DNA from 4 places in the Marinobacter salarius genome. Region 1 is predicted to be linked to each of the others. Evidence: predicted binding sites of a transcription regulator. Region 1 holds the regulator's gene; each other region holds the start of a gene.
What was found. Region 1 encodes sigma-54, which starts transcription at its own class of promoters, with help from an activator protein. Its sites were predicted from a motif close to ANTGGCATNNANNTTGCTNT; they were not measured.
Positions count from the first base shown of each region.

Region 2: the regulator sigma-54 is predicted to act here: its motif matches at 5,788-5,807, upstream of glnA (glutamate--ammonia ligase).
Region 3: the regulator sigma-54 is predicted to act here: its motif matches at 2,534-2,553, upstream of flgA (flagellar basal body P-ring formation chaperone FlgA).
Region 4: the regulator sigma-54 is predicted to act here: its motif matches at 2,100-2,119, upstream of R1T46_RS07670 (TorF family putative porin).

Region 1 is NZ_CP136693.1:2,216,640-2,224,270, reverse strand. Features, by position in the region: gene R1T46_RS10290 (KpsF/GutQ family sugar-phosphate isomerase) at 1-676, shown strand, start outside; gene R1T46_RS10285 (KdsC family phosphatase) at 676-1,233, shown strand; gene lptC (LPS export ABC transporter periplasmic protein LptC) at 1,234-1,824, shown strand; gene lptA (lipopolysaccharide transport periplasmic protein LptA) at 1,919-2,464, shown strand; gene lptB (LPS export ABC transporter ATP-binding protein) at 2,442-3,167, shown strand; gene R1T46_RS10265 (RNA polymerase factor sigma-54) at 3,320-4,846, shown strand; gene hpf (ribosome hibernation promoting factor) at 4,971-5,279, shown strand; gene ptsN (PTS IIA-like nitrogen regulatory protein PtsN) at 5,373-5,843, shown strand; gene rapZ (RNase adapter RapZ) at 5,872-6,753, shown strand; gene R1T46_RS10245 (HPr family phosphocarrier protein) at 6,761-7,030, shown strand; gene mgtE (magnesium transporter) at 7,143-7,631, shown strand, end outside.
Region 2 is NZ_CP136693.1:4,574,006-4,581,636, reverse strand. Features, by position in the region: gene R1T46_RS21260 (response regulator transcription factor) at 14-676, shown strand; gene ntrC (nitrogen regulation protein NR(I)) at 684-2,117, opposite strand; gene glnL (nitrogen regulation protein NR(II)) at 2,114-3,196, opposite strand; gene R1T46_RS21245 (DUF4124 domain-containing protein) at 3,525-4,055, opposite strand; gene glnA (glutamate--ammonia ligase) at 4,231-5,634, opposite strand; gene typA (translational GTPase TypA) at 6,193-7,631, shown strand, end outside.
Region 3 is NZ_CP136693.1:3,310,289-3,317,919, reverse strand. Features, by position in the region: gene R1T46_RS15345 (pilus assembly protein PilB) at 1-652, shown strand, start outside; gene R1T46_RS15340 (flagellar protein FlgN) at 696-1,166, opposite strand; gene flgM (flagellar biosynthesis anti-sigma factor FlgM) at 1,174-1,500, opposite strand; gene flgA (flagellar basal body P-ring formation chaperone FlgA) at 1,682-2,386, opposite strand; gene R1T46_RS15325 (chemotaxis protein CheV) at 2,584-3,516, shown strand; gene R1T46_RS15320 (CheR family methyltransferase) at 3,556-4,383, shown strand; gene ltrA (group II intron reverse transcriptase/maturase) at 4,927-6,318, shown strand; gene R1T46_RS15310 (MFS transporter) at 6,394-7,512, shown strand; gene R1T46_RS15305 (sodium-dependent transporter) at 7,517-7,631, opposite strand, start outside.
Region 4 is NZ_CP136693.1:1,672,170-1,679,800, forward strand. Features, by position in the region: gene R1T46_RS07660 (hypothetical protein) at 1-402, opposite strand, end outside; gene R1T46_RS07665 (OprO/OprP family phosphate-selective porin) at 795-1,880, opposite strand; gene R1T46_RS07670 (TorF family putative porin) at 2,161-2,889, shown strand; gene R1T46_RS07675 (TolC family protein) at 3,171-4,472, shown strand; gene R1T46_RS07680 (efflux RND transporter periplasmic adaptor subunit) at 4,536-5,720, shown strand; gene R1T46_RS07685 (CusA/CzcA family heavy metal efflux RND transporter) at 5,735-7,631, shown strand, end outside.

The sequences.
Region 1 (7,631 bases):
CAGCGGTAACACCAGCGAAGTGTTGACTATTTTACCGTTAATCAAGCGCATGGGAGCCCCGCTGATCAGCATGACGGGCAATGGGAACTCCATCCTGGCCCGGGAGGCCGTTGCCAACCTGGATATCAGCGTTGCCCAGGAAGCCTGCCCCCTTGGACTGGCCCCCACCTCAAGCACCACGGCCACTCTGGTGATGGGCGATGCCCTGGCCGTGGCGCTGCTTGAAGCCCGTGGGTTCAGCACAGAGGACTTTGCGCTTTCACACCCCGGCGGCAGCCTGGGCCGCAGGTTGCTGCTGCGTGTCACCGATATTATGCACACCGGGGACCGGATCCCCCGCGTGCAGGAAGGCACCACCCTCAGCGGCGCCCTGCTGGAGATTTCCCGCAAGGGCCTGGGTATGACGACGGTCATCAATACCGGGGGAGACCTGGTCGGCGTGTTCACAGACGGCGACTTGCGCCGCACCCTGGATCGCTCCGTGGACATTCACAACACGCCGATTGCCGAGGTCATGACCCGCAACGGGCGTGTGATCCACGATGACCAGTTGGCCGCCGAGGCACTGAACATGATGGAAGAGCTGAAGATCAACGCCCTGCCCGTCATCAATCGCGACGGCAAACTGACTGGCGCTATCAACATGCACGACCTATTGCGGGCGGGAGTGATCTGATGGCCGACACTCTGCGCCCTCAATGGCCAGCGGACCTGATCGAGAAAGCCGCTGCCATTCGCCTCCTGGCCCTGGATGTGGACGGCATCATGACCGACGGCACTCTGCTGTTCAGCGCCTCGGGCGACGAGATCAAAGGCTTCAACATTCTCGACGGCCTGGGCATCAAACAGGTTATGGCTGCCGGCATCAACGTTGCTGTCATTACCGGACGACGTTCGCCGCTGACGGAAAAACGCATGAACGACCTCGGCATCCCGCACCTGATGCAGGGCCGTGAGGACAAGAAAGTCGCCCTGCGGGAACTGGCGGGACGGCTGGAGATCGCGCCACACCAGATTGCCTACATGGGCGACGACCTTCCGGACCTGCCCGCGATCCGCTATGCCGGGCTAGGCATAACGGTACCCAATGGCCACTGGCTGGTGCGCCAGCACGCGGATTTTTGCACGTCGGCCGCGGGGGGCAGCGGCGCAGTCCGTGAAGCCTGTGAACTGCTGCTCTGTGCCTGCGGGCAACTCAATGCCAGCCTGCAACCCTACCTGGAGCAGGACTGAATGGCCGCCCAAGCCCTCTATGCACGGCCTTGGGTACGAACCCTGGGGCTGGCCCTCACGATAGTGGCACTGTTTTTCCTGCTCTGGCAAAGTGACGAGTCATCAGAGCCGGTGGATGCCGCCGCGCTGAGAGGAGAATCGGAGCCAGACGGTTTCGTGGTAAATGGTCGCTACCTCTCTTTCGATGAGACCGGGCAGCTTACCGCACAGTTCGAAAGCCCGCGTATTGAGCAATTCGAGGCCCGCAGCGAGACCATCATGGAATCGCCGAATGCGACGCTTTACGGCGAACCCGGTGACGCACCCTGGCAAGTCCAGGCCAACAAAGGCCAGTTCATGGAAGCTGACGACCTGGTCCACCTGACCGGGGATGTTCGGGTGTCCCAGCAAGCCCAAGGTGGGCGCCCACTGACATTAACCACGTCGACGCTGACACTGGATAACGCAGAGCGTACTGTTTACACAGACGCTCCGGTGAAACTGACCGATTCGTTCAGCCTGACCCGCGCAACCGGCATGAAGGCCTGGATTGATGACCGAATCCTCGAACTCGACTCTCAAGTGGAAGGACGCTATGAGCCCGGCAAGTAAATTCATGCCCCACCCTCACCGCAAGGGACACCAATCGGTTGCTTCGCGCCCGGTACTCTCAGCGATTGTTCTGGCACTGACACTTACCGTTGGCATGCCATTCGCCGCGGCCTTTGATCTGGAGTCCGATCAACCCATCACGGTCAACGCCGACAACGCGCGGCTCGACGAAGGTCAGGGCATTGCAACCTATACCGGTTCGGTTGAAATGAGCCAGGGCGACGCCAACCTCGTGGCGGACAAGGTTGTGCTCCACCGGGACGAAAATGGCGTCAGCCGCATTGAAGCCACCGGTACCCCGGCACGCTACCGCCAGCCGGCAATGGAAGGCCAGGGCGAAACCGACGCCCGCGCCCTGACGATCACCTGGTCCGCCTCGGACAATCGGGTCACGTTTAAACGCGAAGCCGTTATCGAACAGGGCGGCAACCTGTTCCGCGGCAATATCATTCACTATGATAGCGCCGAACGTGTTGTGACGGCGGAAGGCTCCGCCGATCAGGGCGATGGCAGCGGTCGGGTCGAGATGGTGATACAGCCACGCGGCAATCCCGACAACAATCCAGACAACAATCCAGACAACAATCCAGACAACAACTCCGGCGAACAGGATACCGATGGCAGTTCTCAGGGCCAGTAACCTGGCAAAAAGCTACAAGCAGAAGAAGGTCGTCATCGACGTTTCCCTGGAAATTCGCAGCGGCGAGATAGTCGGCCTTCTTGGACCCAATGGCGCGGGCAAAACGACGTGTTTCTACATGATTGTTGGCCTGGTTCCCGCCGACAACGGTCGAATCACCATCGACAATCAGGACATAACGCCCCTGCCCATGCACGGCCGTGCCCGAAAGGGAATCGGGTACCTGCCCCAGGAAGCATCGGTGTTCCGCAAGCTCACCGTGCGCGACAACATACTGGCCATCCTGGAAACCCGCAGCAAACTCAAGCGCGCGGACCGGGAGGCTAAGCTGGAGGAACTGCTTGAAGAGTTTCACATCACCCACATCCGCGATAGCGTCGGCATGGCCCTGTCAGGTGGCGAGCGACGACGGGTGGAGATTGCCCGCGCACTGGCGATGGAGCCGGCATTCATCCTGCTGGACGAGCCCTTCGCTGGGGTCGATCCCATCTCAGTGAGCGACATCAAGCAGATCATCCGGCACCTGCGGGACAAGGGCATCGGCGTACTGATCACCGACCACAACGTGCGGGAAACCCTCGATATCTGCGAGAATGCCTACATTGTCAGTGGCGGCCATATCATTGCCTCTGGCAACTCGGACGATATACTGGCCAACCAGCAGGTCAAGGAAGTGTATCTGGGCAACGAGTTTCGCCTGTAGTACACTCGGCAAAGAACTTGCTTGGTGCGGCAAGTAGCCAGCATACAAAGAGTTTTTATGCAACCCCGGCTCCAGAGAGCGCCCGAGTGACGTAAAGAGAGAGCCTGAGTGACGGAAGAGAGAGACCGAGTGACGGATCCTGAACCATGGTTATGAAAGCCTCATTACAGTTAAAGCTGGGCCAAAGCCTGACCATGACGCCCCAGCTGCAACAGGCTATCAGGCTTCTGCAGCTCTCCACCCTGGACCTTCAGCAGGAAATCCAGCAGGCATTGGAATCCAACCCAATGCTGGAAACCTCGGAAGACGACGACAACCAGAGTCCGGAATCCACGGACAATGACAACGAGTCCTCTGAAACAGCGTCAACCGAGGAATCCAACACCACCTCCGACACCGCAACGGACTGGGACGAATCCGAAAACGGACCTGACTGGTCATCAGAAACGGATAGCCCCGACACCATTCCTGATGACCTTCCCGTCGACACCGCCTGGGATGACATTTACCAGTCCGCTCCAGCTTCAGCGGCCCGTAACGACGACGAAAACGACAACGACTTCGAAACCCGCAACTCCCCCACTGAAACGCTTCAGGACCACCTGGAATGGCAGTTGAACCTGACGCCCATGAGCGAGCGGGATCAGGCCATTGCCCACGCCCTGATGGATGCGGTTGATAACCACGGCTACCTGACGTCTCCGCTTGAGGAAATTCACTCAGGCATGGTGGACGAATCCGATGAAGACCCGCTGGAACTGGACGAAGTGGAAGCCGTTCTTCATCGCCTGCAGCACTTCGATCCACCCGGCGTGTTCGCCCGTAATCTGCAGGAATGCCTGCTGATCCAGCTGAATCAGCTGCCCCCGGAAACACCCTGGCTGGCTCAGGCCCGACTGGTGATTACCCACTACATAAACCTGCTGGGTAACCGTGATTACGCCCAACTGTTACGTCGCAGCCGCCTGAAGGAAGAACAGCTACGGGATGTGCTGGCCCTTATTACCGGACTGAATCCGCGCCCTGGCGACACTCTGGACCAGGCCGAGCCGGACTACGTCATTCCCGATGTGATCGTGCGCAAACACAATGAGCGCTGGCGCGTGGAACTGAATCCTGAAATTGCACCGCGCATTCGTGTGAATGCAAGCTATGCTTCTCTTATAAAGCGGGCGGACAGCAGTGCCGACAACACGTACCTGCGGGACCAGTTGCAGGAGGCAAAGTGGTTCATCAAGAGCCTGCAAAGCCGTAACGAAACCCTGCTCAAGGTGGCCACCCGTATTGTCGAGCACCAGCAGGGATTCCTGGATCATGGCGAGGAAGCCATGAAACCATTGATTCTTTCTGATATTGCCCAGGCGGTGGAAATGCATGAGTCGACCATTTCACGCGTCACCACCCAGAAATACATGCACACACCGCGAGGCATATTTGAGCTTAAGTATTTTTTCTCAAGCCATGTCAGTACCGACGAGGGTGGAGAGTGCTCATCCACGGCAATCCGCGCGATGATCAAAAAGCTGATTGCAACGGAAACTCCGAAAAAGCCATTGAGCGATAGTAAAATTGCAGCCATGCTAGGAGACCAGGGTATCAAAGTGGCTAGACGAACCGTGGCCAAGTATCGCGAGGCAATGCACATTCCTCCATCCAACGAGCGAAAGCGACTGGTGTAGAAAGCGTCTGTTCCCCGCCTCACGGGGAGAGCCCTTTCCTGAAAATATACCGCCTGCAGCATAACGCTGTGGCACACAGCCGGCATCCTAACGGGTGCCGGTAAGCTGAAAACAGGAGAAGCCTATGCAACTCAATATTTCAGGCCATCACGTAGAACTGACTCCCGCACTGAAAGATTACGTATCAGGCAAATTTGAAAAGCTTGAGCGGCACTTCGACCATATCAGCAATTGCCAGGTTACCCTTGAGGTGGAAAAAGTGCGCCAGATGGCGGAAGCTACGCTTCACGTGATAGGTGGTGAGATTCACGCAAAGGCCGAAAACAGCGATATGTACGCTGCCATTGATGGACTGGTAGATAAGCTGGACAGGCAGATCCTGAAGCACAAGGAAAAGAACGTAGACCGGATGCATGGGAACGGCGCCCGCTAGGACGCACCCCTGCATGACAGTTAATCGAGCTGCGGCACTGGCTAACCATGCAACACGTGCCGCAGCCTTTTTTTACGGAACTGCAGTCGATTCATGACCGACACATCCCTGACTATCGAGAACATTCTCGCGCCGGAGCTAACCCTTTGCCGGGTGCCTGCCTCCAGCAAAAAGCGGGTTATGGAAACCATTGCCGAGCAGATCCAGCAACACGACTCTTTGCTCAGCGACACCCAGATATTCACCAACCTGGTCGCACGGGAGCGACTGGGGAGCACGGGTATCGGACAGGGCATCGCGATCCCCCACTGCAGACTGGAAGGGCTGGATCACGTGGTCGGCGTTTTGCTGACCCTGGAAGAAGGCGTTGCGTTCGATGCTATCGACAACCAGCCGGTGGATCTCGTCTTCACCTTGATTGTCCCCAAGGAAGCCACCAGCGAGCATCTTGAGCTTTTGAGTCAGCTAGCCGAAAAGTTCAACGAACGTGCATTCTGCGACCAGCTGCGTCAGTGCACTGATGCAGGCTCTCTCTATCGCCGGATGACAGCCGAAACAAGCTGAACAACTCCACATCCAAGGTGAACGGGCTATGAAACTGATCATCGTCAGCGGCCGATCAGGTTCCGGGAAAAGTACCGCGTTACATGTTCTGGAAGACCTGGGCTTTTACTGCATCGACAACCTGCCTATTGGCCTGTTGTTCCCTCTCACGCAGGAAGCCACCAACCAGAATTCTCCTGGCCGGCTGGGAAAGATGGCGGTCAGCATCGACGCCCGTAACCTCTCCGGGGAGCTGAGCAACTTCGAGGATATCTACCGCAGCCTTCAGGACACCGGCGTAACCATCGAGGTCATCTATCTCGACGCCGATGAACAGTCTCTGTTGCAGCGCTTCCATGCCACCCGCCGGAAGCACCCGCTGAGTGATGACAAAACCTCCCTGCGGGAGGCCATTGGCAACGAAAAGAAACTTCTGGAGCCCCTGTCAAAACTGGCAGACCTTTACATCGACACCACAGGGCTGTCCATGTACGAGCTCCGGGATATGGTGAAGCAACGGGTCGCGGGAAGGCGCCACCAGGAACTGGCGCTGCTGTTCCAGTCGTTCGGGTTCAAGCACGGCGTGCCACTGGATTCGGACTATGTGTTCGATGTGCGCTGCCTGCCCAACCCCTATTGGGACACCAGCCTTCGACAGTTCGTGGGCACCGACCAGCCGGTCATCGATTTCCTGGAAAAGGAGCCGTTGAGCCGTAAGATGGTCGAAGACCTGACCCAATTCCTGGAAAACTGGCTACCATCGTTTGCAGACAGCAACCGCAGCTATATGACCATATCCATCGGCTGCACCGGTGGCCAACATCGTTCGGTTTATATCTGCGACCAGCTCGGCCGCTATTTCTCGGGCAAATACAGCAACGTGCAGGTTCGCCACACCGAGCTGCCCCACCTGCAAAGCAGGAACAGCTGAACCGCCTATGATCCGCCGCCCCATTACCATTATCAACAAACTCGGGCTCCACGCCCGAGCGGCAGCCAAACTGGTTGCCAAGGCATCTGAGTTCGACAGCAGTATTGAAATCAGCCGCAAAGGGAGACAGGTGGACGCCAAAAGCATCATGCCGGTAATGATGCTCGCCGCCAGCCAGGGGACAGAGGTAGAGCTGATTGTGGACGGTCCGGATGAATCCGACGCTGTCGATGCATTGGTTACGCTGATCAATGACTACTTCGGGGAAGGCGAATAACCAGCTCCACACTGGACATACGTGCCCGTCTACGGCATTCACCTACAACTCTTCCTCACCTATGTCGCCTAACTCCGCTATAATACGAGGGTTTTCTGACTGTGGGTGATCCATGACCGATATTCTGGAAAAAAGCCAGGCGCGCCAACGTCTTCGCTCGCTGAGCGAAGCGCTGGACAGTGGCGCCCTGAAACAGGTCGCCCGCATCCTGAATGGCGGCCTGAGCCCCAGTGACATCGCCCACCTGCTGGAATCATCACCACCCCGCCAGCGCGCCCTGCTCTGGAACCTGGTCGACAAGCAGCTTGAAGGTGAAGTCCTCCAGTATCTGAACGACGATATCCGAGGTTACTTCCTGAGCCAGCTAAACGCTCAGGAACTCGCTGACATCATCGAGGATTTCGAGTCGGACGATCTGGCCGACTTACTGCAACAATTGCCCGACACGGTGATCCAGGAAGTCCTGGACACCATGGACGAGCAGGACCGTCAGCGCGTCGAAGAAGTACTTTCCTACCCGGAAGACACCGCCGGCGGCCTGATGAACACGGACACCATTACGGTGCGTCCGGACATCAGCATCGACGTGGTTCTGCGCTAC
Region 2 (7,631 bases), 2.3 Mb from region 1:
AAAAGAGTCCGAGATGAAAATTCTGATTGCGGATGATCATGCGGTGGTGCGACAGGGTTATGCCAGCCTGTTATCGATGGCCTTGGAACCCTGCGAAATTATGGAGGCGGCATCTGGGGAGGAAGCCTGCGACTTCAGCAGGAGGCATCAGCCGGATCTGATTATTATGGACGTAGGCTTGCCGGGCATCAGCGGCATAGAAGCAGCGGCCCGAATTCTGGAAGCCCAGAAAGACGCCCGAATACTCTTCTTCAGTATGTACAACGAAGTGCCTATCGTTAAACGTGCCCTTCAGGTGGGCGCCATGGGCTATATCACCAAGTCCTGCGACACCGATACCCTGATCAAGGCGGTTCAGCGCGTTGCCGAAGGTGAAATTTTTGTCGAGTACGATCTGATTATGAAGTCGTCGTTCAACGATCAGGCCTCCGAGTCCGCAAAATTGCAGCAGTTGACGCGCCGCCAGTTTGAAGTGTTTTCCATGCTGGCTCGCGGGTTAAGCAATGATGAAATTGCCCATGCCCTGGCAATCGAAAAGAAAACCGTGGCCAATACGGTGACCGCCATTAAGAGCAGCCTTGGAATCGAGTCGATGGCGAAGCTGGTCTTCTTCGCCATTGATGCCGGGCTGGTTCAAATCTGCACGCAGCCAGCGGCATCCGTTTCCCAGGAGTAACGGCTGCTTAGTCTTCCGCGTCCTCAGCAGAATCGATTTTCAGTTCGTTAATCTTCCGGGTCAGCGTATTCCTGCCCCAGCCAAGCAGCACGGACGCATCCCGGCGGCGCCCGCCGGTGTGCTTCAGGGCCACCTCAATCATAATCTTCTCGAACTCCGGTACGGCGGTGTCCAGGATCGACTTCTTGCCGCGCTTCAGTTCCTGTTCTGCCCAGTTTTTCAGGCCTTCCTGCCAGGTCTGGCCAGTGGCGCTGTGCTCACTTTCCGCCTGGTGCAGCAGTTCCGGGGGCAGGTCGTCTACGTGGATTTCCCGGCCGCTGGCCATTACGGTCAGCCAGCGGCAGGTGTTTTCCAGCTGGCGCACGTTGCCGGGCCAGGGCAGGGTGGTCAGGTATTCTTCGGCATCTGGCCGCAGTATTTTCGCTTCTACCGACAGTTCCTTGGCGGCCCGTTTCAGGAAGTGCTGCATCAGTTTGGGGATGTCTTCCCGGCGTTCAGCCAGTTTGGGCAGGTGTACGCGAATTACGTTCAGGCGGTGGAACAAGTCTTCGCGGAAGCTGCCGGCCTGCACCAGTTTTTCCAGGTCCTGGTGCGTGGCGGCGATGATGCGCACATCCACTTTGATGGGGGTGGTGCCGCCCACCCGGTAGAATTCGCCATCGGCCAGTACCCGCAGCAGTCGGGTCTGGGTGTCGGCGGGCATGTCGCCGATTTCGTCCAGAAACAGGGTGCCGCCATTGGATTGCTCAAAGCGGCCCTGCCTTGCCGCCGCTGCGCCTGTGAATGCGCCTTTTTCATGGCCAAACAGTTCGGACTCAATCAGGTCCTTGGGAATCGCAGCCATATTGAGTGCGATGAAGGGGTGGCTCGCCCGAGGGCTGTGGTTGTGCAGGGCCTGGGCGACCAGTTCCTTACCGGTACCGCTTTCACCGTTGATCAGTACGGTAATGTTGGAGTGGGACAGTCGGCCGATGGCCCTGAACACTTCCTGCATCGCAGGTGCTTCACCGATGATTTCGGCATTTCTCTGTGTGCTTTCGGCCTGCGGCTCTGAGGTGGCACGGCGTTCGTGGCTGTGAGCCACGGCCCGCTTCACCAAAGCAACGGCGTCATCCACATCAAACGGTTTCGGAAGATACTCGAAGGCGCCCGTCTGGTAGCTGGTCACCGCGCTTTCCAGGTCGGAATGGGCGGTCATGATGATCACCGGCAGATCCGGGTGTGAGTCAACAATCTGTGAGAGCAAGGTGATGCCGTCGACGCCGGGCATACGGATGTCGCTGATGATGGCATCGGGCTGTTCGTGCTCCAGCCTCATCATGATGCTTTCGCCACTTTCAAACACCCGGGGCTGCATACCGGCCTGGTTCAGGGCGCGCTCCAGCACCCAACGTATACTGCGATCGTCGTCAATTATCCAGACGTTTGCCGGTTGGCTCATTGGTTTTCCTCCAGGGGCAGGAAGATGATGAAGTCGGTTTTTCCGGGCTCGCTCTCGCATTCAACAAGCCCGTGATGTTGCCCGATGATGCTTTGGGTGATGGAGAGGCCGAGGCCCGTGCCGCTGGCTCGCCCACTGATCATCGGGTAGAAAACATTTTGCAACAGATCCGGTGGTATGCCCGGGCCGTTATCAATCACATCCACACGGCACACCAGGCGATGGCGTTTGTGGCCGATGGTGAACTGTCGCAATGCGCGTGTGCGGAAGGTGATCGTCGGCTGTTCGTCGCCGGTCATCTCCGCCTGGTTCTCGAACGCGGCTTCCATGGCGTTGCGGGCGATGTTAAGGAAAGCCTGAATCAGCTGTTCCTTGTCGCCCTGGAACTCGGGCAGGCTGGGATCGTAATCTCTCCGGAAGTTCAGGCGGCCGCGGCTCTCAGCTTCCAAAAGGGTTTTGACGCGCTCCAGAACCTCATGAATATTGGTGGACGCCATTTTTGGGGCTTTGTTCGGGCCGAGCATGCGGTCCACCAGGGTTCGCAGGCGGTCCGCTTCTGCAATGATCACCTGGGTGTATTCTTTCTGGTCTTCGTTGTGCAGTTCGCGGTCCAGCAACTGGGCCGCCCCGCGAATACCTCCAAGAGGGTTTTTGATTTCATGGGCCATGCCCCGGACCAGTATCCGGGTGGTTTCCTGCTGGGAGATAATGTCTTCTTCCCGGCTGATCCTTAGCAAGCGGTCCCTGGGCTGGATTTCGATCAACAGTTCCGTTGGCTCAAGGCTTATGGGGGACACCGAATAATCAACCGTCAGCCGCAACCCGCTTGTCAGTATGAATTCCGCTTCGCGTCTGGTGTACGACTGGCCATTCTCGGCTGCTGCATACAGTGTTTGCAGGGCATCTTCAGAGTCGATCAGGATGTCGTTGATCGGGGCTCCCTTACTTCTGGTTACGCTGGTTTCAAACAGACTTTCGGCCGCCGGATTCAGGTACTGGACTCTTAACCCGTCACTCAGCACCAGTACGGCTGTGGTCAGGCTGTCCAGTATGCTTTTGTATCCGGCCGGTATTGCCATTCGTTTGTCCCTTTTGATGGGCCTTGCGGGTTGCTAAGGCAGTTTTGCAAAAAACGAACCACATTGGCTGTTCGTGGCGATGACAGTGCGCATTTAGCGGGCATGCGGGTTACAGGCCTGTGAACACGGCGTGGTGTAGTGCAGAAATATCATTGCGTAAAGCCTGCCCGCGGATATCCGCCCTGGGAATGGTCAGAGTATGGCTTTTTTATGGTGCGACCGCACTAAAATGGGGCAAGCAGGAATGGCGTGGTGGTTCGCTAACCGCTACAGGTCTGCGTTTGTATGGCGCCCCGGCCCGAAACGGTCGGGGCCCCGGAAGGGTGCATCAGTTGTTGACGCTGGGCCGGTGGATGGTGAAGGTAATGGTTTCGCCGCTCTTGACGGTAACACCGTTGCTGTCGACGATATTGACGCCTGCATCGTGGGTGCCGCGAAACACATTGCGCACCATCACTGTCCCGGAAGCGCTCTGGCCAACCGGTTGGCCGTCGAGAGTTACTTCGTACTTGTGGCTGCCCCGAAGGCCAGGTGAACTGGTCACGCGGAATTCCACGTCGCCGCTGCCACTGTGGAAGGCCTGGTCATCACCCGGCGCGAGGAAGCGGACGCTGTCGTAGACGGAGCCTTCCTGTTGCACTTTTTCCCGCAACCGCTCTGGCTCCCGAACCGCTTCGAGTTTTGGCAGAGTGACCGTGGTGACCGGTTTTACCTTGATCTCCTCAGCAGGGGTGCCTTCCGAGGGCTCGTCGGTATAGGTAACGTTGCCCTGAGCATCCACCTGACGATAGACCTCGGCGGAAACCGGAAGCGCCGCAAGAGCGACAATGCCAGAGAGTAGTGCAAGCCGTGCGTTCATAGAGACAACCTGTCTGATTGTTTTACCCGATTATCAGCGCCAGTCATGAGTATTTCAACGCCATTACCCGGCAGCTTGGTTACATTCCGTTAAGGCTGGTCGAAATGTGCGGCCGTACACAAAAAAGCCCCGCGCAAGGCGGGGCTTCTCTGGGTTGCTGATCCTTACGAACGGATCAGCAGGAGTAGTAGAGCTGGAACTCGACCGGATGCGTGGTCATGTTCAGTTTCTCAACTTCACCGCGCTTCAGATCGATGTAGCCGGCAATCATGTCCTCGGTGAACACGCCGCCGCGGGTCAGGAATTCATGATCTTCAGCCAGGCAATCCAGAGCTTCGGACAGGGTTTCAGCAACCTTCGGAATGTTCAGCGCTTCTTCCTTCGGCAGGTCGTACAGATCCTTGTCCATGGCATCGCCCGGGTGGATCTTGTTCTGGATACCATCCAGGCCGGCCATCATCAATGCAGCGAACGCCAGGTACGGGTTGGCCGCCGGGTCAGGGAAACGCACTTCGATACGACGTGCTTTCGGGCTGTTCACGTATGGAATACGGATGGAGGCCGAACGGTTACGGGCGGAGTAGGCCAGCATAACCGGTGCTTCGTAGCCCGGAACCAGACGCTTGTAGCTATTGGTTGCAGGGTTGGTAAAGGCGTTGATGGCCTTGGCGTGCTTGACGACACCACCGATATAGTAAAGCGCTGCTTCGCTCAGGCCGGCATAGCTGTCACCTGCGAACAGGTTCTTGCCGTCTTTGCTCAGGGACATGTGTACGTGCATGCCGGAGCCGTTATCACCAACCACAGGCTTGGGCATGAAGGTGGCGGTTTTACCGTAGGCGTGGGCCACGTTGTGTACGCAGTACTTGAGAATCTGCACTTCGTCAGCCTTGCGGGTCAGGGTGTTGGCGCCAACGCCGATTTCACACTGGCCAGCGGTGCCGACTTCGTGGTGATGAACCTCAATTTCCAGGCCCATGGATTCCATAGCGGCACACATGGCGCCACGCAGGTCGTGCAGGCTATCCACTGGCGGAACCGGGAAGTAACCACCTTTAACACCCGGGCGGTGACCGATGTTGTTGCGATCGAAGTCTTCGCCGGATACCCAGGCGGCTTCTTCAGAGTGGATGTGGTAGGAAGCGCCCTGCATATCCACATTCCATTTAACAGAATCGAAAACAAAGAACTCAGGTTCCGGACCAAACAGGGCACCGTCAGCGATGCCCGTGGACTTGAGGTACTCTTCCGCACGGCGGGCAACGGAGCGTGGGTCACGCTCATAGCCCTGCATGGTGGAAGGCTCTACGATGTCACAGGTAATGTTCAGTGTGGTTTCTTCGGTGAACGGGTCCAGCACGGAGGTGCTGTCGTCCGGCATCAGAATCATGTCGGATTCATTGATGCCTTTCCAGCCGGAGATTGAAGAGCCGTCGAACATCTTGCCGTCGCTGAAAAAGTCCTCGTCCACCTCGGTGGCCGGCAGCGTTACGTGTTGTTCTTTGCCACGGCTGTCAGTGAATCTCAGGTCGATCCATTTGACTTCGTGTTCCTTGATCAGATCAATCGTCTTGGACATTGTGCATGCTCCGTCTGTTATCCCGCCGTGCGGGCGATTTCTGTGTACATTGTTGCCGGATCGTTCAGCAGTGCTGACTCCCGATCTTTCTTTCAGGTAGGGCAGCTTAACAAAAGCTGTTGCGAGTTACCTGCAAATTCGGCTGCTTAAGGTTTAGCAATAGCCTTGCCAGTTTTTGATGCATGCGCCACAAGTGCGCAATACCAAGGCGTTCGGGCTGTTTTGGAGCGATATGTGCTGATTGGGTGGCCCTATCGCTCTTTCGTGGTGCGTTAAAACGGTGCGATAGCTGAAATAATGCACCAAAATGATGCAGATGGGTTGTTGCTTCGATAGGCGTTTTTCTTCATATAAACGCAAGTGAGTTTGCTATATACTGCGCGCCACTTCATTTTTGCCTCAGGTATTCAGCACAGACGCTGAGTTTCTTCAGGGGGTATTCGGGCTTCCCGGCCCGACAAATGAAATTCATTTTACGGATTTGAGACGGCATGTAAGGGGCTTTGCGCTTACTGAAGACCTCTCAGGTCATTCGGTGCATGCTGCAGGATTATAGTTGTGATTGATAAACTTCGTAATATCGCCATCATCGCCCACGTCGACCATGGCAAGACCACGCTGGTTGACCAGCTTCTTCGTCAGTCCGGCACGCTGGACCGTAAAGAGCTCGAAAACGAGCGTGTCATGGACTCCAATGATCAGGAAAAAGAGCGTGGCATTACCATTCTGGCCAAGAATACGGCGCTGAAATGGCACGACTACGACATCAATATCGTGGACACTCCGGGTCACGCCGATTTCGGCGGTGAAGTCGAGCGTGTCATGAGCATGGTCGATTGCGTGTTGCTGGTGGTTGACTCCATTGACGGCCCGATGCCGCAAACCCGGTTCGTGACCCAGAAAGCGTTCGACGCGGGCTTGCACCCGATTGTCGTCGTGAACAAAATTGACCGCCCTGGAGCTCGCCCGGATTGGGTGGTGGATCAGGTGTTTGATTTGTTCGACAACCTTGGAGCCAGCGATGAGCAGCTGGACTTTCCGATTGTCTATGCCAGCGCCCTGAACGGCATTGCCGGAATGGATCACGAAAAGCTGGACGACAACATGGACGCGGTTTTCCAGGCCATCGTTGATCACGTGCCTGCCCCCAACGTCGACCGGGACGGTCCGTTCCAGATGCAGATTTCTCAGTTGGACTACAACAGCTTCCTGGGCGTTATTGGCATCGGCCGCATTATGCGCGGCAAGATTAAAACCAACTCTCCGGTTACGGCCATTGGTGCCAACGGCAAAAAGCGCCAGGGCCGTATTCTCAAGATCATGGGCCATTCCGGGCTGCAGCGTGTTGAAGTCGACGAAGCGCAGGCGGGCGACATTATTTGCGTCAGCGGCATGGATGAGCTGTACATCTCTGACACCTTGTGTGACCAGGCCAATGTTGAAGCCTTGCCGCCGTTGACGGTGGATGAGCCGACGGTTTCCATGACGTTCCAGGTCAACGACTCACCGTTTTGTGGCAAGGAAGGTAAGTTTGTCACCAGCCGCAACATCAAAGAGCGTTTGGAAAAAGAGCTGCTGCACAACGTTGCTCTGCGAGTTGAAGAAGGTGAGTCGGCAGATAAGTTCAAGGTATCCGGCCGTGGCGAGCTGCACCTCTCAGTGTTGATCGAAAACATGCGTCGCGAGAACTTTGAGCTCGCCGTGGGTCGTCCGGAAGTGGTTATCCGTGAGATCGATGGTGTTAAACAGGAGCCGTACGAAAACGTCATCATCGACATCGAAGAGCAGCACCAGGGTGCGCTTATGGATCAGATGGGGCTCCGCAAGGGTGAAATGACCAACATGGTGCCGGACGGAAAGGGCCGTATGCGTCTTGAGTATACGATTCCGGCGCGCGGGCTGATCGGTTTCCGTAACGCCTTCCTGACCATGACCTCCGGTTCGGGTATTTTGACTTCAACCTTCAGCCATTACGGCCCTATCAAGAGCGGTGATGT
Region 3 (7,631 bases), 1.1 Mb from region 1:
AGAGGGTTTGCACCTACAGCATGAGACCGGTCAGCGGCTCGGTGAGGTGTTGATACAGTCCGGCTGGATTACAGAACGTGAGCTACATCGTGTCCTCAGGCACCAATCCCGTTACCGTAACGCGGCGGCGTTGGTCACCATGGCAGTATTGCCATTTCAGCCACTGGTCAGTTTTGCCGCTGGCAGCACTTCGAATGATTCACGAGACGTCGCCGACGCAGGACAATTGTACGATCATCCCGGCCTGTCTCCGCTCAATGACGACGAGTTGGCCGGTGTGGCCGGGCAGGGTGATCAATCGTTGCTGGATCGTATTGCCAATGTGTCCGCGATGGCCCCACGTCATGACGGCGCAGGGGAGGTTGAACCGGATGTCATTGAAGGCCTGAAATTGACGGCGAATATTTTCGTGCCGGTGTTGAACTTCCTGGATTCTGATCTGACGATATCCGGGGTGCATTATCGGGATGACATTCCCCGGTACGCGGTTCGTGACGACGGCGGGATCACCCTGGCTTTCCCGGAAAGGATCGAGCAAATCCGCATGGACAATATCCGGGTTAGCGGTAGCCAGGGACCTTCTTTGGGAAACATTGCCCTCGACAATATCCGCTTTCATCCGGATTCACAGATGACGATCTATACTCGCTGATCGGATGCGTTGGGCTCCGATGTCTGCGGAGCCCAGAGGCCCGTCAGGCGCTCGCCAGAACGGTACGGTGTGATACGGCCTTTTGCTCGCCCTGAGCACCGTAGAGGGTCTGGTGCCCGGAAACGCCGCGGAATATATCAGTCAGACGTGAAAGGCGCTTCTGAAGGTGACTGACAACCCGCCCATTATTGCTATTCAGCTGGTGACAGGTCTTAAGGCGTTCATCGGCGTCCTGCCACAAGTCGTAAACATCTGACAGGCCGGCGCTGAGAATAAACCGTGAGGGGGCTCCGTTTTCAGGTCGAAAACCCATCGACACCAGCAGGCGGATTTTGAGTTTGGCCCGCTCGCGAATCTGACCCAACAGAGTGTTTTTCTCACCAATCAGGGTTTCGAGTTTACGGATATCAGACGTGGACAGGCAGGCTTTTTCCTGCTGCAGGACGTCCGCCAGGGATTCGAGTTGACGGATGTCTTGGGACAGGAGGTCTTTCAATTCATCGATTGCGGCCATGATTTATTCACCCGAATATGCTTTCATCCATTTCAAGCATTTTCTGGGCCAATTTCTCTGCGTCAACTTTGTAGGAGCCGCTTTCCAGGGCAGAGCGAATCTGCTCAATACGGGCATCGTCCATTTCCGGATAATTACCGAGTTTCTGTTCGAGCTGTTTCAGGTTTTTTGCCTGGCTACTCAAATTGACATTTTCACCGCGGGCACTTTGCGCCTGGGACTTGGCCTGCTCAGTCGTAGAGGGCTGAGTGCTCTGGGCACCTGAAGATTTATCGGCCGTGGTTTTCTGGGTGTTGACCTGGCCTGGGCCTATTCCATTAAAGTCAACTGACATAACGTTACCTGCTTAGCTGATCGGCCGCGTTGGGCGGCTCCACAAATTTCATACCTGTCTATCGGCATGGCTTGACGTTTCTTTAGCAATTTTTGCAAGAATTGAATGACACTCTTGTCATCTTTCCAAAAAAAGCCGGCAATGGTTTGCCGTTCCCGGTGAATCCGTGCCGGGAACGGGGCTACATGGGAATTTCAACGTGGCCGGGTGCGGTCACACGGGCACGCACGGTGCGGGAGGACGAGAGGTTTTCAACCAAAACCTGGTCACCAATGCCGCCGCTGGCCAAGGCCTTACCCCGTGAGTTTACCGAAAAATTCCCGCTACGGGCGCTGATAATAACATGGTCCCCCCGTTCGATCGCTGCGGGAGCCAGCACCAAGTCTGGCGTAAAAACCGTTCCAGCGTTAATGCCTCGGCGCATTTCCATGCCAACAAGTTGTTCGATGTTGGTAATAGCCCCCCGTCGAACTGAATTCACGACCACCGAATCTGACTGTATGGCAGCTTTTGTAAGCCTTTCGCCCCGGCCCAGCGGGCGGGCGGCGACCATAGCTTCACCGGTTATGGTGATCGATACAGGCAGAAACATGCGCCAGGGACGGTCGCCCTTGCAGGATACCAGCAGTGAAGGCTGGGTGGTCTTCCAGGGGTCGCCGCTGAAGGACACGCCAAGTGGAGTCTCACAGGTAGCGAGCGACAGGCGGGCGTCGAGTTGGCCAGTATCATAGGAAACCGTAAAGCCTTCGTTTGCTTGGGCGTCCGAAAATGCCGCCAGAAACTGTTCCGCGCCACTGTGAATTTGTTCGGCCGTCGTCATGGAAGCAAGTGCAGGGCCGGCCATTGCAGTGATTAGCAGTGCGATGATGAAATTGGTGATGCGCATACGAGGCAGTTTGTCCTATGCTGTCATTAACCGGGCAGAGTCCCGTGTTCGGGAATGTCCTAATGATTTCCGGATTCGGCCGTTAAGCCTACCCAGAGAGTCAATTATCCGGCAGTTTCCAGGTGCCGAGTGGCTTTGATTGAAAACGCAGCAAGATGCGTGCCGTCAGAGTGTTGGAACAAGCGGGAGATGAAACGATGGCAGGGGTATTGGACAGTGTAAATCAGCGTACCCAGCTGGTGGGGCAGAATCGCCTGGAGCTTCTGTTATTTCGCCTACGCGGCCGGCAGACGTACGGCATTAACGTCTTCAAGGTCAAGGAAGTGCTCCAGTGCCCGAAGCTGTCATCGCTGCCGAATAGTCGCCCCATGGTTCGGGGCGTGGCCCATATTCGTGGCGAAACCATTCCCATCATTGACCTTGGCATGTCGATCCGGCTTCCCGGTATTCCCAAGGAAGAAATAGCTACCAGCTTCGTGATCATTACCGAGTACAACCGCAAAACCCAGGGTTTCCTGGTGGCCGGTGTCGACCGCATCGTGAATATGAACTGGGAAGACATCCTGCCGCCACCCAAGGGTGCGGGTAAAGACGTTTACTTGACGGCGGTAACCCATTTTGAAGACAAGCTGATAGAGATTATCGATGTTGAAAAGATACTCTCTGAAGTCTCTCCGTTTGAGGAGGATGTCACCGAAGACGTCCGCAACCGCAGTTCAGAGCGGGTGCCCGGCCATCTACCAGTGCTCGTTGTGGATGATTCCGCAGTGGCCCGACGTCAGATAGAGCGGTGCCTCACGGCCATCGGTATGGAGGTGGTGACAAAAAATGACGGCAAGCAGGCCCTGGATTATCTAAAACAAGTTACGGCAGATGGTTCCCGGGCCGTCGACCACCTGTGTCTGATCATATCCGATGTCGAAATGCCGGAAATGGACGGGTACACTTTGGTCACCAAGTGCAAAAATGAGCCTGCAATCAAGGACGTATTCATCATGCTGCACACGTCCTTGAGTGGCGTGTTCAACAAGGCAATGGTGCAGAAGGTAGGCGCTGACGATTTCATGGCAAAATTCAGCCCCGATGAGTTGGCTGAAAGGGTTATGGAAATTGTCGATCGCGAGCAGTGACGCCGGTGTCACTTCCGACCCACTCGATACTGAGATCCAATGAAAGCTGAGATAACCCCCCAGGAATACGAGGCCTTTAAGACATTCCTGCAGGATGCGTGTGGAATTTTGCTCGGGGACAACAAGCAGTACCTGGTGAAAAGCCGGTTACGGCGGATCATGGAAGAGAACAAGTTGAGTACCCTGGGTGATCTGCTGGATCGCGTGAAGCGAACCGGTCGCAGCAGTTTGAAGGAAGTCGTGATCGATGCGATGACGACGAATGAGACACTTTGGTTCAGGGACAATCACCCGTTCCGCATCCTGCAGGAAAAGCTGCTGCCGGAGTTCGGCGACAGAAAATCAGCGCAGTCACTCCGTATCTGGTCGGCAGCCTGCTCGACAGGGCAGGAGCCCTATTCGGTAGCGATGATTATTGAAGAATTTCGTCGTCAGCGGCCGGGTAGGCTGCGGGATGTGAAGATCACCGCCACCGACATCTCCAAAAGCGTTCTTGAGGTTGCACGGCGCGGCGAGTACGAGATGATTGCCATTGGCCGGGGACTGTCGCCCGAGCGTCAGAAGCAGTTCTTCACTCCCGCGATGAACGGTAGCTGGCAAATCCGACCGCAGATCAAGAGCATGGTTGAGTTCCGGGAACTCAACCTGCTCGAACGCTACATGCTCGGAAAGTTTGATATCGTTATGTGCCGGAACGTACTGATCTATTTCTCGGCAGAGCTTAAAAAGGACATCCTGACCCGTATCCACGCCACTCTCAATCCCGGTGGTTACCTGATACTGGGAGCATCGGAATCGCTGAACGGGTTGCCTCATCTCTACGAAATGGTGCAGTGCCACCCAGGGATCATCTACCGCAAAAAATAGGCCCACCCAATGCCGATCAATGTATGGATACTGGTCGCTGCCCAGGCGCTTGCCATGTGTACAGCGCCTTTTATCGTTGTGCGCCAGGCATGGCGCGTAGCGCCTTGACGGGCGCTGTTCCGGTACAGGTGGTGCTGGCCGGATGACTTGGGGGTGCAAGTCCCCTGTGGACCCGGCAAGGGGAACCACTAGCCGGACGGCAAGGGTGTCCATCGTGAGATGGAATCTGAAGGAAGCCGCAGGCAAAGCACTGGCCTGACGAACAGAAATCGCATATGAGGCGGTCACACCGGGTAAGGCGTCAACTATCGTCAAAGCCCTGTACTTGCACGGAAGGTGTGGACGTAAATGCGGCGGGCATAAGTGTGAAGGTCACGCGTCTTACCCTGGGAAGTCTGGTTCTCTGCCGCTGTGCTACTCACTTCGCGAGAGGTGGGGATGGGGAGCCAGAACTCAGCCGAGGCCATAGTAGGTGCGTCACCGCGTACGGAAGGGCCGAACATGGTTGGCCGTTAGTAGGCGATGAGTTCTCGTAGTGTGCTTATGAAGACAGAAGCGACCCGGATGGGGCAGGGCATTCAGGAAGGCGCTGGACGGTATCCGGCAGAGACTGAAGTCCGTGTCGAGGCAGACGCGGGGGCTCACTCGTGGACGAACGCGGAGCCGAACACGCTGATGGAACAGGTGCTTGAGCGCCCGAACCTGATGCGTGCGTATCAGCGGGTGGTATCCAATAAGGGTGCCGCCGGTGTCGATCAGATGCCGGTGATGGCCCTGAAGGGCCACCTGCAACAGCATTGGCCAACGCTGCGCGAGCGGCTGTTGGCCGGAGACTACCATCCTCAACCGGTCCGCCGGGTCAGTATCCCCAAGCCGCAAGGCGGGGAGCGGACACTGGGTATCCCAACGGTGCAGGACCGCCTGATCCAACAAGCCCTTCACCAGGTGCTGAGCCCGACGCTGGAACCGACCTTCTCGGATCACAGCTATGGGTTCCGCCCCGGTCGAAGTGCCCACCAGGCGGTCAAGGCGATGCAGCAACACATCAACGACGGCCACCGCTGGGTGGTCGATCTGGATCTGGCCCAGTTCTTTGACCGGGTCAACCACGATGTGCTGATGAGCCTGCTGGCTTGTCGCATAGCCGACCGGCGGATACTCACCCTGATCCGGCGTTACCTGCAAGCCGGCATGCTCGAAGGAGGACTGGTCAGCCCGAGACGGGAAGGCACGCCGCAAGGCGGCCCCCTGTCGCCCTTGCTCTCTAACGTGCTCCTGACCGAACTGGATCGGGAGCTGGAGCGGCGGGGACACCGGTTCTGCCGCTATGCGGACGACTGCAACATTTACGTCAGCAGCAAAAGATCCGGCGAACGGGTGATGGCCAGTATTACCCACTTCCTGGAAACGCGCTTGCGCCTGAAGGTGAATACGGTGAAAAGCGCCGTGGACCGCCCCTGGCGTCGGAGCTTTCTGGGTTACAGCGTGAGCTGGCATAAACGTCAGGTCCGGTTGAGAGTCGCGCCCAAAAGCCTGAAGGCCTTCATGGCCAAGCTTCGCCCCCTGCTGAAACGGTCACGGGGACAGTCGTTGACGACCACCATCCGGAACCTGAACCCGGTGCTGAGAGGCTGGGCAAATTACTATCGCCTGACCGCCTCGAAGCGTTCGGTCGAAGCCCTGGATGGCTGGATAAGACGGCGGCTTCGCCTGATCCTGTGGCAGCAGTGGAAGCGGACCCGCACGCGGGCCCGCAACCTGGTACGGCTAGGCTTGACTGAGATAAGGGCTTGGAGGAGCGCGACCAATGGTCGTGGACCCTGGTGGAACAGTGGCGCGACTCATATGAACGCGGCCCTGCCTAAGAGGGTATTCGACCGTCTGTCTCTGGTAAGCTTGCTGGATACGATGACTCGGCTTCAGAGCCGACCATGAACCGCCGTGGTACGGAACCGTATGCCCGGTGGTGTGAGAGGACGGGGGAGGTAACTCCCCCTCCTACTCGATTTTATCGGAAGCATTCACGGACGTCTTCTGGCGCCATCGCCTGAGTGGGCAACCCTGCCCGTGGGCCTTGTGGTTGTAGGAACGGTCCTGGCTATTAAGCCTGCTACGTGGATGATGGAGCGCCTGGGGCGCAAGCCGGTTATGTTGCTTGGCGCGCTGGCGGGTACCGTGTCCGGGTTGCTCGGTGCGCTGGCAGCCTGGAATGCAAGTTTCCCGTTCTTGTGCGCTGCGGCGGTTGTGGGCGGAACCGGGCTGGCGGTGGTTCACCAATACCGCTTTGCGGCCATGGAATCGGTGGCGCCCGGGATGGCTGGCTCCGCCGCAGCCAGGGTACTCCTCGGTGGTCTTGTAGCGGCGTGGCTGGGGCCGGAAATTGCGCTTGTCGGTGGTGGAGGTCAAGCCGAATACCCTTTCATGGGCGGTTGGCTTGCACTGAGTGTCGTGCAGGTGCTTGCCATGGTCGTACTGGTTTTCGGGTACCGCGCCAGCGGGGAGCGAGTCCGGGAAGCCTTGGGGGAGGGCGGTCGCCCGATGACCGACATCCTGAGGCAACCGGTCATATGGGCGGCGATCAGTGCCGCCGCCATCGGTTATGCCCTCATGAGTTTTATCATGACGGCAACACCGCTGAGTATGACAGAAGTGGCCGATCACCCGCTTGAAGATGCCAAGTGGGTCATTCAGATTCATATCATGGCTATGTATCTGCCGTCGCTGGTCAGTGGCTGGTTAATTCGTGTGGTGGGTATTCCGAGGATGATGGGGCTGGGATTGCTGGCCTATCTGGGGTGTGTGGCCCTGGCGTTCAGCGGTATCAGCTTTCACCATTACCTGTTTGCACTCATCCTGTTGGGGGTTGGCTGGAACTTCCTGTTTGTCGGTGGCACCACGCTGTTGCCGCAGGGATATCGCGATGAGGAGCGGTTCCGTGTTCAGGGGCTCAACGACCTGATGGTATTCGGCTCGCAGGCGACAGCTGCACTGAGTGCTGGTGCGGTATTGGCGGCGTTTGACTGGAATGGACTGTTGCTGATTGCCATACCGTTCCTGGTGTTACACGGTGTCTTGATGGCCGTTTGGCTGATGAGCCGGCCCCAGGACAGGGGCCGGCATCCCGCTTGATTGGTTATACCAGGTTGTAGACGAACACGACGGCGACAGCAACGGGTGTGAAGTAACGCAGGACGCGATACCAGACCGAGAATGTGCCCGGTGACATGCCCAGTTCGCTTTCCAGCGCC
Region 4 (7,631 bases), 540 kb from region 1:
GGCCGGATCGAAGGTGTAAGTGAAGAAGGCCTGCTCCAAGCCAAATCTCTCGCCTCGGTATGCGCGATCGACCGAATTGGCATCAAGGGCAAAGTCATTCTCGAGAAGCAGTTTACCCGTCCAGTTATCGCCAGTCGCCACCACTCCAAGCCTGACCTCAGCCCTGACGTGCTCATCTCCAACCTGAACAGCGCCAGCAGAAGTGCCGGTAGCGCCATCGTCGACGCTGCTGTCCAGATCGAAATTAGAAAAATAGGTTGGTTGAAACTTGCCTTGGGTAAGTATATCCAGCTTGACTCCTGAAGCTGTCGGGACCTCCACCGCTAAGGCAGCAGGTATGCCGTTTGCGGCTATCAGCGCCCCCAAAAATCCCTGACTGATTCGCTTTTGTATTGTTTTCATCAATCCTCCAACGTCTCTAGAACGAGATTGTAGTTATTGCAGCCCAAAAACAATAAGGCTGTGTTCTATTTAGCAGAAAAGCCTGAAATCGGCAAGTTTACGGCACGGCAAAATGTGTCTGGCAGTGTTGCACTAAAACAAATTTACAGATGCTGGCAGTCGGCGCCCGAAAGCCGGCTGGCAGGGGTGCGGGGCAGGCATTAAAAAAACAGGGCAGGCCAGTGCCTGCCCTGAAAATCAGAGCACGTCATTAATGATCGACTTGACTCGACTCGGGTAAAGCGTATCAAGCCAACCTTAACCAGAGCTGAATTTTCCGATTATTTTTTAATGGTGATGTTTTCTGCATCGGTTTTCAGCCAGATATAAATTTGATCGGGGATCCCGTGCGGTCAAAATGCGTATTGCAACCTTGCGCGAACTTCATCTCCGCTCGCGCCATTGGCTTCTTCGCCATCCATGTAGCTCATACCCAGTCGAACATTCTTGTTGGCGTAATAGTTAACGCCCAGTGTTGTTTGCTCGCCGTCGGTCGTGGTCAGCCCCACGTCACTGTATTTTCCGTCACCATCTTCAAAGCGGGCAACAACTTCCCAGGCCCCTTTGGGCGATGCCGGTTTTACCCGCTTGAATGCTCCGGCTTTGTAAGGACGGCTTTCGCCGGTGATGATCCAGCCAAGCTGTACGTAATAACCATCAACATCCACCTGGCCTTCCTCGGAATCGAAATATTCGGCCTGGGCATGGAAGGGCCCGGAAGCGCCGGCGAGCTCCAGATTAAACGTGTCGACCTCATCGGCCTGAGTGTCGGCATCACGCGTGGTATAACCCGCACCAAGATGAGCAACCAGATTATTCGTTTGAATCGGTGCAAACGTGCCCCGTGCGGTTACTGCCGTGTTATTGAAGTCGTCGCTGCCATTGCCGTCTGCTTCGAAATAGCCGATACCGTAGGTCCAGTTGCTGCCTTTGCCACTGAGCTGGATGCCGCCGCTGCGACCGGGGGTATAACGCTCGGTCATGGCGGATCGCTCAAGGGCCGAGATGTCTTTTGAACTCGTTAATTGTTCCAGGCCGAATGGCTCTTTCTGCTTACCAATAGTCACGGTTGCAGCTGAGCCAAATCCCAGGTAACGAATGTACAGGTCTTCAGCAGTACCGCCGTCGGCGCCATCACTTTCAGCCACGTTGAACTGGGTCTTGTACGCCCAGTCGCCAAAGTGGCCCTTGGCGTAGAGCCTTGCCCGGCGCACATCGAAATCAGTTGTGTCAACACCGTTGTCGTCAGACTGCGTGGCGTCGTAATCCCATTGAAGGCGCCCGCCGAGCTGAAAAGACGCTGACTTATCCGACGTTTTCACCTTGATACCGCTCTCGGTATCGATCACAAGGTCTTTGCCGCTGGTCGTAACATTTCCGGCCTGTGCAGCAGAAGCGGCAGAAATCGCCAAAGCCAAGCCCAAATATTTCTTGCTCATGATCTCTCTTACCTTTTCAGTTTGCTTGTGTGTTGAAGAGCCAGTGAAAGTCTATTTGGCGAAGATTGCAGAATGGTTACAAAAGATGCATTAAAACAGGGCGCTGATTCGGGCTGGTGACAGGTTTTGGGGCGTTTCGTGTTGCGGTCGTTTTCCGGGGGGCAAGCTCAGAATGTGCCGATTTTTCTCTATAGTCATGATAAATATGAATAAATAATATATGGCAGAGATTTTGCCTAACCAAATTTGGAGCAATGAAACCCAACCGAAGGTATCCATTATGAAAAAGCAGTTCTCTGCCAAGTCAGGTTTTATCAGTATCACTTTGCTTGCAGCATTTCAGGCTGCGCCCGCCATTGTTAGCGCTGACGTCAGCTCAAATGTAAGCGCCAGCAGCAACTACCTGTTCCGGGGCGTCACCCAGACAGACGGGGCTGCGGCCGTTCAGGGAGGGTTGGATTATGAGCATGCGTCGGGCTTCTACGCCGGTGGTTGGGGTTCCAATGTCGATTTTGGCGACGGCACCAGCTACGAGCTTGATCTTTACGCCGGATTCTCGGGCTCCGTGGAAGAACTGGGTTATGACGTAGGGTACATTTATTATGCCTATCCCGACGCGCCGGACGCCATCGACTTCGGCGAGCTGTACGGCGAGATCAGTTATGGCATTGCCGCCATCGGCCTGGCCTACACGATCAACAGCGACACCAGTGGTGATGGGTTGTTCGTTCAGGGGGATGCCTATTACTACGCCTCTGTTGGGGTGCCTCTGGAGGACAGCTACAGTGCCGGTGTGACGCTTGGCTATTACGACTTCGCTGATGACGGCAAGGCTTCTGTTGGCGAGGCAAGTTATTCACACGTCGCCGCCAACGTTACCAAGGATGCGGGAAACTTCGGTTCCTTCAGCGTTAACGTGGAGTACGCGGACATTGAGTCAACCGACGCGCTTGGCTCTGTCAACTCCGATGACCCGAAGTTCTGGCTGGGTTGGAGCAGGAGTTTCTGATCGGACCAGCGATCACACGCAATTCACATCTTAAATAAAAACCGGCCCGCCATTTGGGCCGGTTTTTGTTTATATTGCAGGAACCCACCATCGTACGCATGCCTTAACGCCGGGTGACTCGACATCCTCGCCCTTACCTCTGCCTCCTGCTGCCAAAACTCACATATTATCTGGTGTCTGAATTTCAAACTGTATTAAAGGTTTGTCTGTAAGGTCGTTCCGGAATCCCACGCAAAAATGCTGACTCACTGACCTCAGTCAAACAGCCAGGATGATACTGAATGAACAAACGATTGTTGTTGTGCGCGATGATAGTTCCGGGAGCCTTGGCCGTCTCTCCTATGGTGTCGGCCCAGGCAAAAGAGAGTGTGTCGCTGAAAGAATATCAGCAGGCCAAAGCCAGCCAGGCTGTTTCCCTGAACCAGGCCATGGTGATGGCTTTCGAGAATAGCCCGGTATTGGCTTTGAGGCGGGCCGCGGTCTCGATACAGCAGGGACAGCTTGATCATGCCAGCCGCTGGGCGCCGAGCAATCCAGAGTTTGAGTTGGGGGCCCGTCAGGCCCCGGATCAGGCCGACGAGTCCCTGGAATATGGGGTGAGGGTTACTCAGGAGATCTGGATGGGTAATCGCGGCGACCTTGGGCAGTCGCGTGCCCGGAGTAATCTCACGTCCCGGCAACAGGAGCTTGAATACCTGAAGGTAGCCACCAAGGCGCGGGTGCGGGCCGCCTATTTCCGGATACTGCTGGCTCAGAAAGAGTTGGAAACCGCAACCCGTGCCGTTGAACTTATGCAACGCACCAAAGACCTGGTTGAAATGTCCGTAAAACAGGGTAAACAAACCCGGATTGATCTCAATACCGCAGTCATTGGGCTTGCCAGGGCCCGGAATCAAAAAGCCTCGGCGGAACAAAAGCTCGAGCAATCAAAAATTGACCTTACCGAAGTGCTCGGGGTGTCCCCCTCCGATGCCGTTGGGGTGACCGGCGAGCTTGATGTGACGCTCGAAGACCTGCCTCCGACCAGCCAGCTTGTCGAGATGGCACAGAGTCAGAGAGCGGACCTGAAAGCGGCGGCCGCCAGAATTGCAGCGGATGAATCTGGCCTTGAAGTTGCGAAAAGCCTGACGATTCCAAATCTGAAAGTCTTCGGATTTTATGATCGTGAGGAAGGCTCCAACCTTTTCGGTGCAGGGGTGTCGATGCCTTTGACCGTTTTTCATGATTATTCCGGTGAGCAGAGACAAGCTGCTGCGCGGCTGAAAACCTCCGAGCTTGAGGCAGAGGCCTTGCGCCTGGCTACAGAGCGTCAGGTTGTGTCAGCTGTGGCCCGGTACGAATCCACCGCCGTTCGGCTGCGCCAGATGAACGAGTCGATCCTGGAGCGTTCAGAGGAAACATTACAGTTGATGCAGAAAGCACTTCGGGCGGGCAAGGTCGGTGCCTCGGATGTTCTGGCGGCACAGGACAATCTCCTGTCGGTAAGGCAGGAATACGTTCAGGCGCAGAATGATTATATCGATGCCGTCCGGGCGCTGGAGATAAGCACAGGAGGTGCTCTGTCGATGTCAGCCGGTTCCTGAGGGTATGAAACTCAAAATTGACCGTTCTCTTAGTACCGTTCTCTAAATATTGAGGGTGAATGAATGATTCGCAATCTGAAGATAGTTTTAATCGTTGTCGGCGCTCTGAGCTTGCAGCAGGCATACGCTGCCGGAGAAGCCGGGGGCGACCAGCACGGAAATGAAAAAGCCGAGCATGCCGGAGAGGAAAGCCAGTCCCGTCAGATCCATCTGACGCCGGAGCAGGCAGAGTTACTGTCCATTCAGACGGTGGCGGCTGCCAAGGGGCGCGCTGGCGCAATTGTCACGGCACCCGCCGAGATTCAGTATGTGCCGGACCGCGTGGCCGAGGTTGGTCCGCTGCTGGAGGGAAAACTGACAGGGTTGGCGGTTGACCTGGGGGATCGTGTCAATAAGGGGCAGCTACTGGCAACCCTGAACAGTGTGGAGCTGGCCCGGATCCGCTCCCGGTTGATCTCGCTGGAGGCCCGCAAAGAAGCGGCCGAGTCTGACTACAATCGTGAAAGGGAGTTGCAGGGACAGGGTATTTCCAGTGAAGAAGAGTTCCTGGATGCCAAGGCTGCCTTTCTTGAAACAAAAGCGGAGTACGATTCCGTGCGGGAACAACTGGCGGTTTACGGCAGCGAGTCGTCAGGTGACAGTGGGGGGCTGGCGCAATACGCGCTCCGCTCACCCATTGAGGGGCGTGTCGAGCAGATGCATGTTCGTCTGGGGCAAACGCTGAGTCCGTCGGATACGCCTTTCATCGTGGCGGATGCCTCGGTGTTGTGGGCCATTCTTCAGGTGTCCGAATCCGATATTGACCAGATTTCAACGGGAGACGAGGTTCAGATTTCCTCCAGGGATTCAAGTTCTGACCGGTTTCACAGTGGGCAGGTATCCTGGGTGTCGAGCATGCTCGATGAAAAGACCCGCACCATCCCGGTTCGCGTTGTGCTGGAGTCTCCCAGAGGCGACCTTCGCCCGAATACCTATGCCACGGCCAGAATCATGACGGAATCGGAGGCCTCACTGCCGCTGGTTCCGGATGATGCGGTTCAAACCATTGGCGATGACTCCGTTGTGTTTGTTCCGGGCGATGAGAAAGGGGCTTACAAGGCGGTTCCCGTCACGCTTGGCAAGGAGGCAAACGACTGGATCGAGATCAAGTCCGGCATCAGCGCAAACACGGAAGTGGTTTCAGTAGGCGCTTTTGATCTGATGTCGGCCATTACCGCCAGTGGCCGCAGCGCCGCTCACGGACACTAAACCCCGGGGGGAGCATGATCAACGCAATTGTGAATTATGCGCTGAACAATCGTCTGATGACGCTTGTTTTTGCTATCGCCGTGATCGTTGCCGGCGTATTTTCATTTCAAAAACTGCCGGTGGATGCGTTTCCGGACGCGACGCCGACCATGGTTCAGGTGTTTACCACCAGTCCTGGTCTGTCGCCGGTTGATATCGAAACGCTGATTTCCTATCCCGTTGAGATCAGCATGTATGGTATTCCCAAGTTAGAAAAAGTGCAGAGCACGTCGATTTTCGGACTTTCGCGGGTGACCATCTATTTCGAAGATGGCACCGATATCTACTTCGCCAGGCGGCTGGTAAACGAACGGCTATCCGAGGCCAAGCGCCAGATTCCCGAAGGGATGGGGGAACCCGAACTCGGGCCCATCGCAAGCGGTCTTGGGCGCATCCTGATGTATTCCCTGGAAGCTGAAGATAAAGATCAATACAGCCTGCAGGAAATTCGCACGATTCAGGACTGGATTGTCAAACCCCAGCTCAGGACCGTGCCGGGCGTAACCGGTGTGCTTTCTATCGGCGGCGAGGTAAAGCAGTACCAGGTCAATATTGATGCGCAGAAGCTTCAGGCAAGGAACCTGACGGTGTCTGATGTTCGCGGTGCCCTCACCCAGAATAATCGTAACGTTGGCGCCTCATTTATTACTCGAGGAGGTGAAGAGTACATTGTCCGTGGTTACGGTTGGGTTAATTCAGGTACCGAGGGCATCGAGGACATCCAGAACATCATTGTGTCCAAGAGTGAGGGAGAGTCTCCTATCTATGTCAGGGATGTGGCAGAGGTTAGCCTTGGACCGGCGATCCGCCGCGGCGCGGAGGTGTCCTCGGGCGAGGAGTCCGTGGGCGGCTATGTGATGAAGCTGATCGGAACCAACACCAGTCAGGTACTTGAGGACGTCAACGCAAAAATCGATGATCTGAACAAGTCACTTCCCGAAGGGCTGAAAATAGAAGCTTATTACTCCCAGGCGGAGTTGGTGGGCAAGGCCATAGGCACTGTCGAGAAAGCATTACTTGAGGGCTCGGTTCTGGTGCTGGTGTTCCTCTATCTGTTCCTCGGAAATATTCGTTCCACACTGATCGTGGTGGCGACGTTGCCGTTGTCTGTGCTTTTCGCATTCATTGCGATGCGGATTTCGGGCCTGTCCGCCAATCTGATGAGTCTGGGGGGGCTGGCTATCGGCATCGGTATGATGGTGGACGGCGCCGTTGTGATGATAGAGAACATCTTCCGACATCTGGAAGAACGATCAGAGGAAAAGGTCAGTGTTCTGAGGCTTGTAGGTGAATCTGCCCGGGAAGTGGCTCGTCCGATTGTGTTTGCCATTGGCATCATTATTATCGTTTTTCTGCCGCTGTTTACGCTGCAGGGCGTTGAGGGCAAGCTGTTTTCGCCCATGGCCTACACCATCAGTTTTGCGTTGATCGGTGCGCTGTTACTCGCGTTGACGTTGGTGCCGGTTCTGGCCTCGCTGTCATTCAAGATGGGTGGACAACACAAAGAGCCGAAGCTGGTTCTGTTCCTGAACCGGCTATACAAGCCGGTGGTGAATACTGTCGTCAAAGCCCCTAAAATTGTAATGGGCGTGGCCGTCATTGCCTTTGCCGGCAGTCTCCTGCTGTTTCCCTATCTCGGGAGCGAGTTCGTGCCCACGCTCAGGGAAGGCACGTTCCAGATTCGCTCGACACTGCCTCCTGGAGCCAGTCTTGAATCCGCCATCAAGTATGGCAAACGGATTCAGTCCGTTGTCGATGAATTTCCAGAGGTCACCGGCACCTATGCCAGGATCGGTCGTGCCGAGGTGGGCGGTGATCCTGAACCCGTGAACGTTGTCGCGACGCTCGTCAATCTGAAGCCTCTGGATCAGT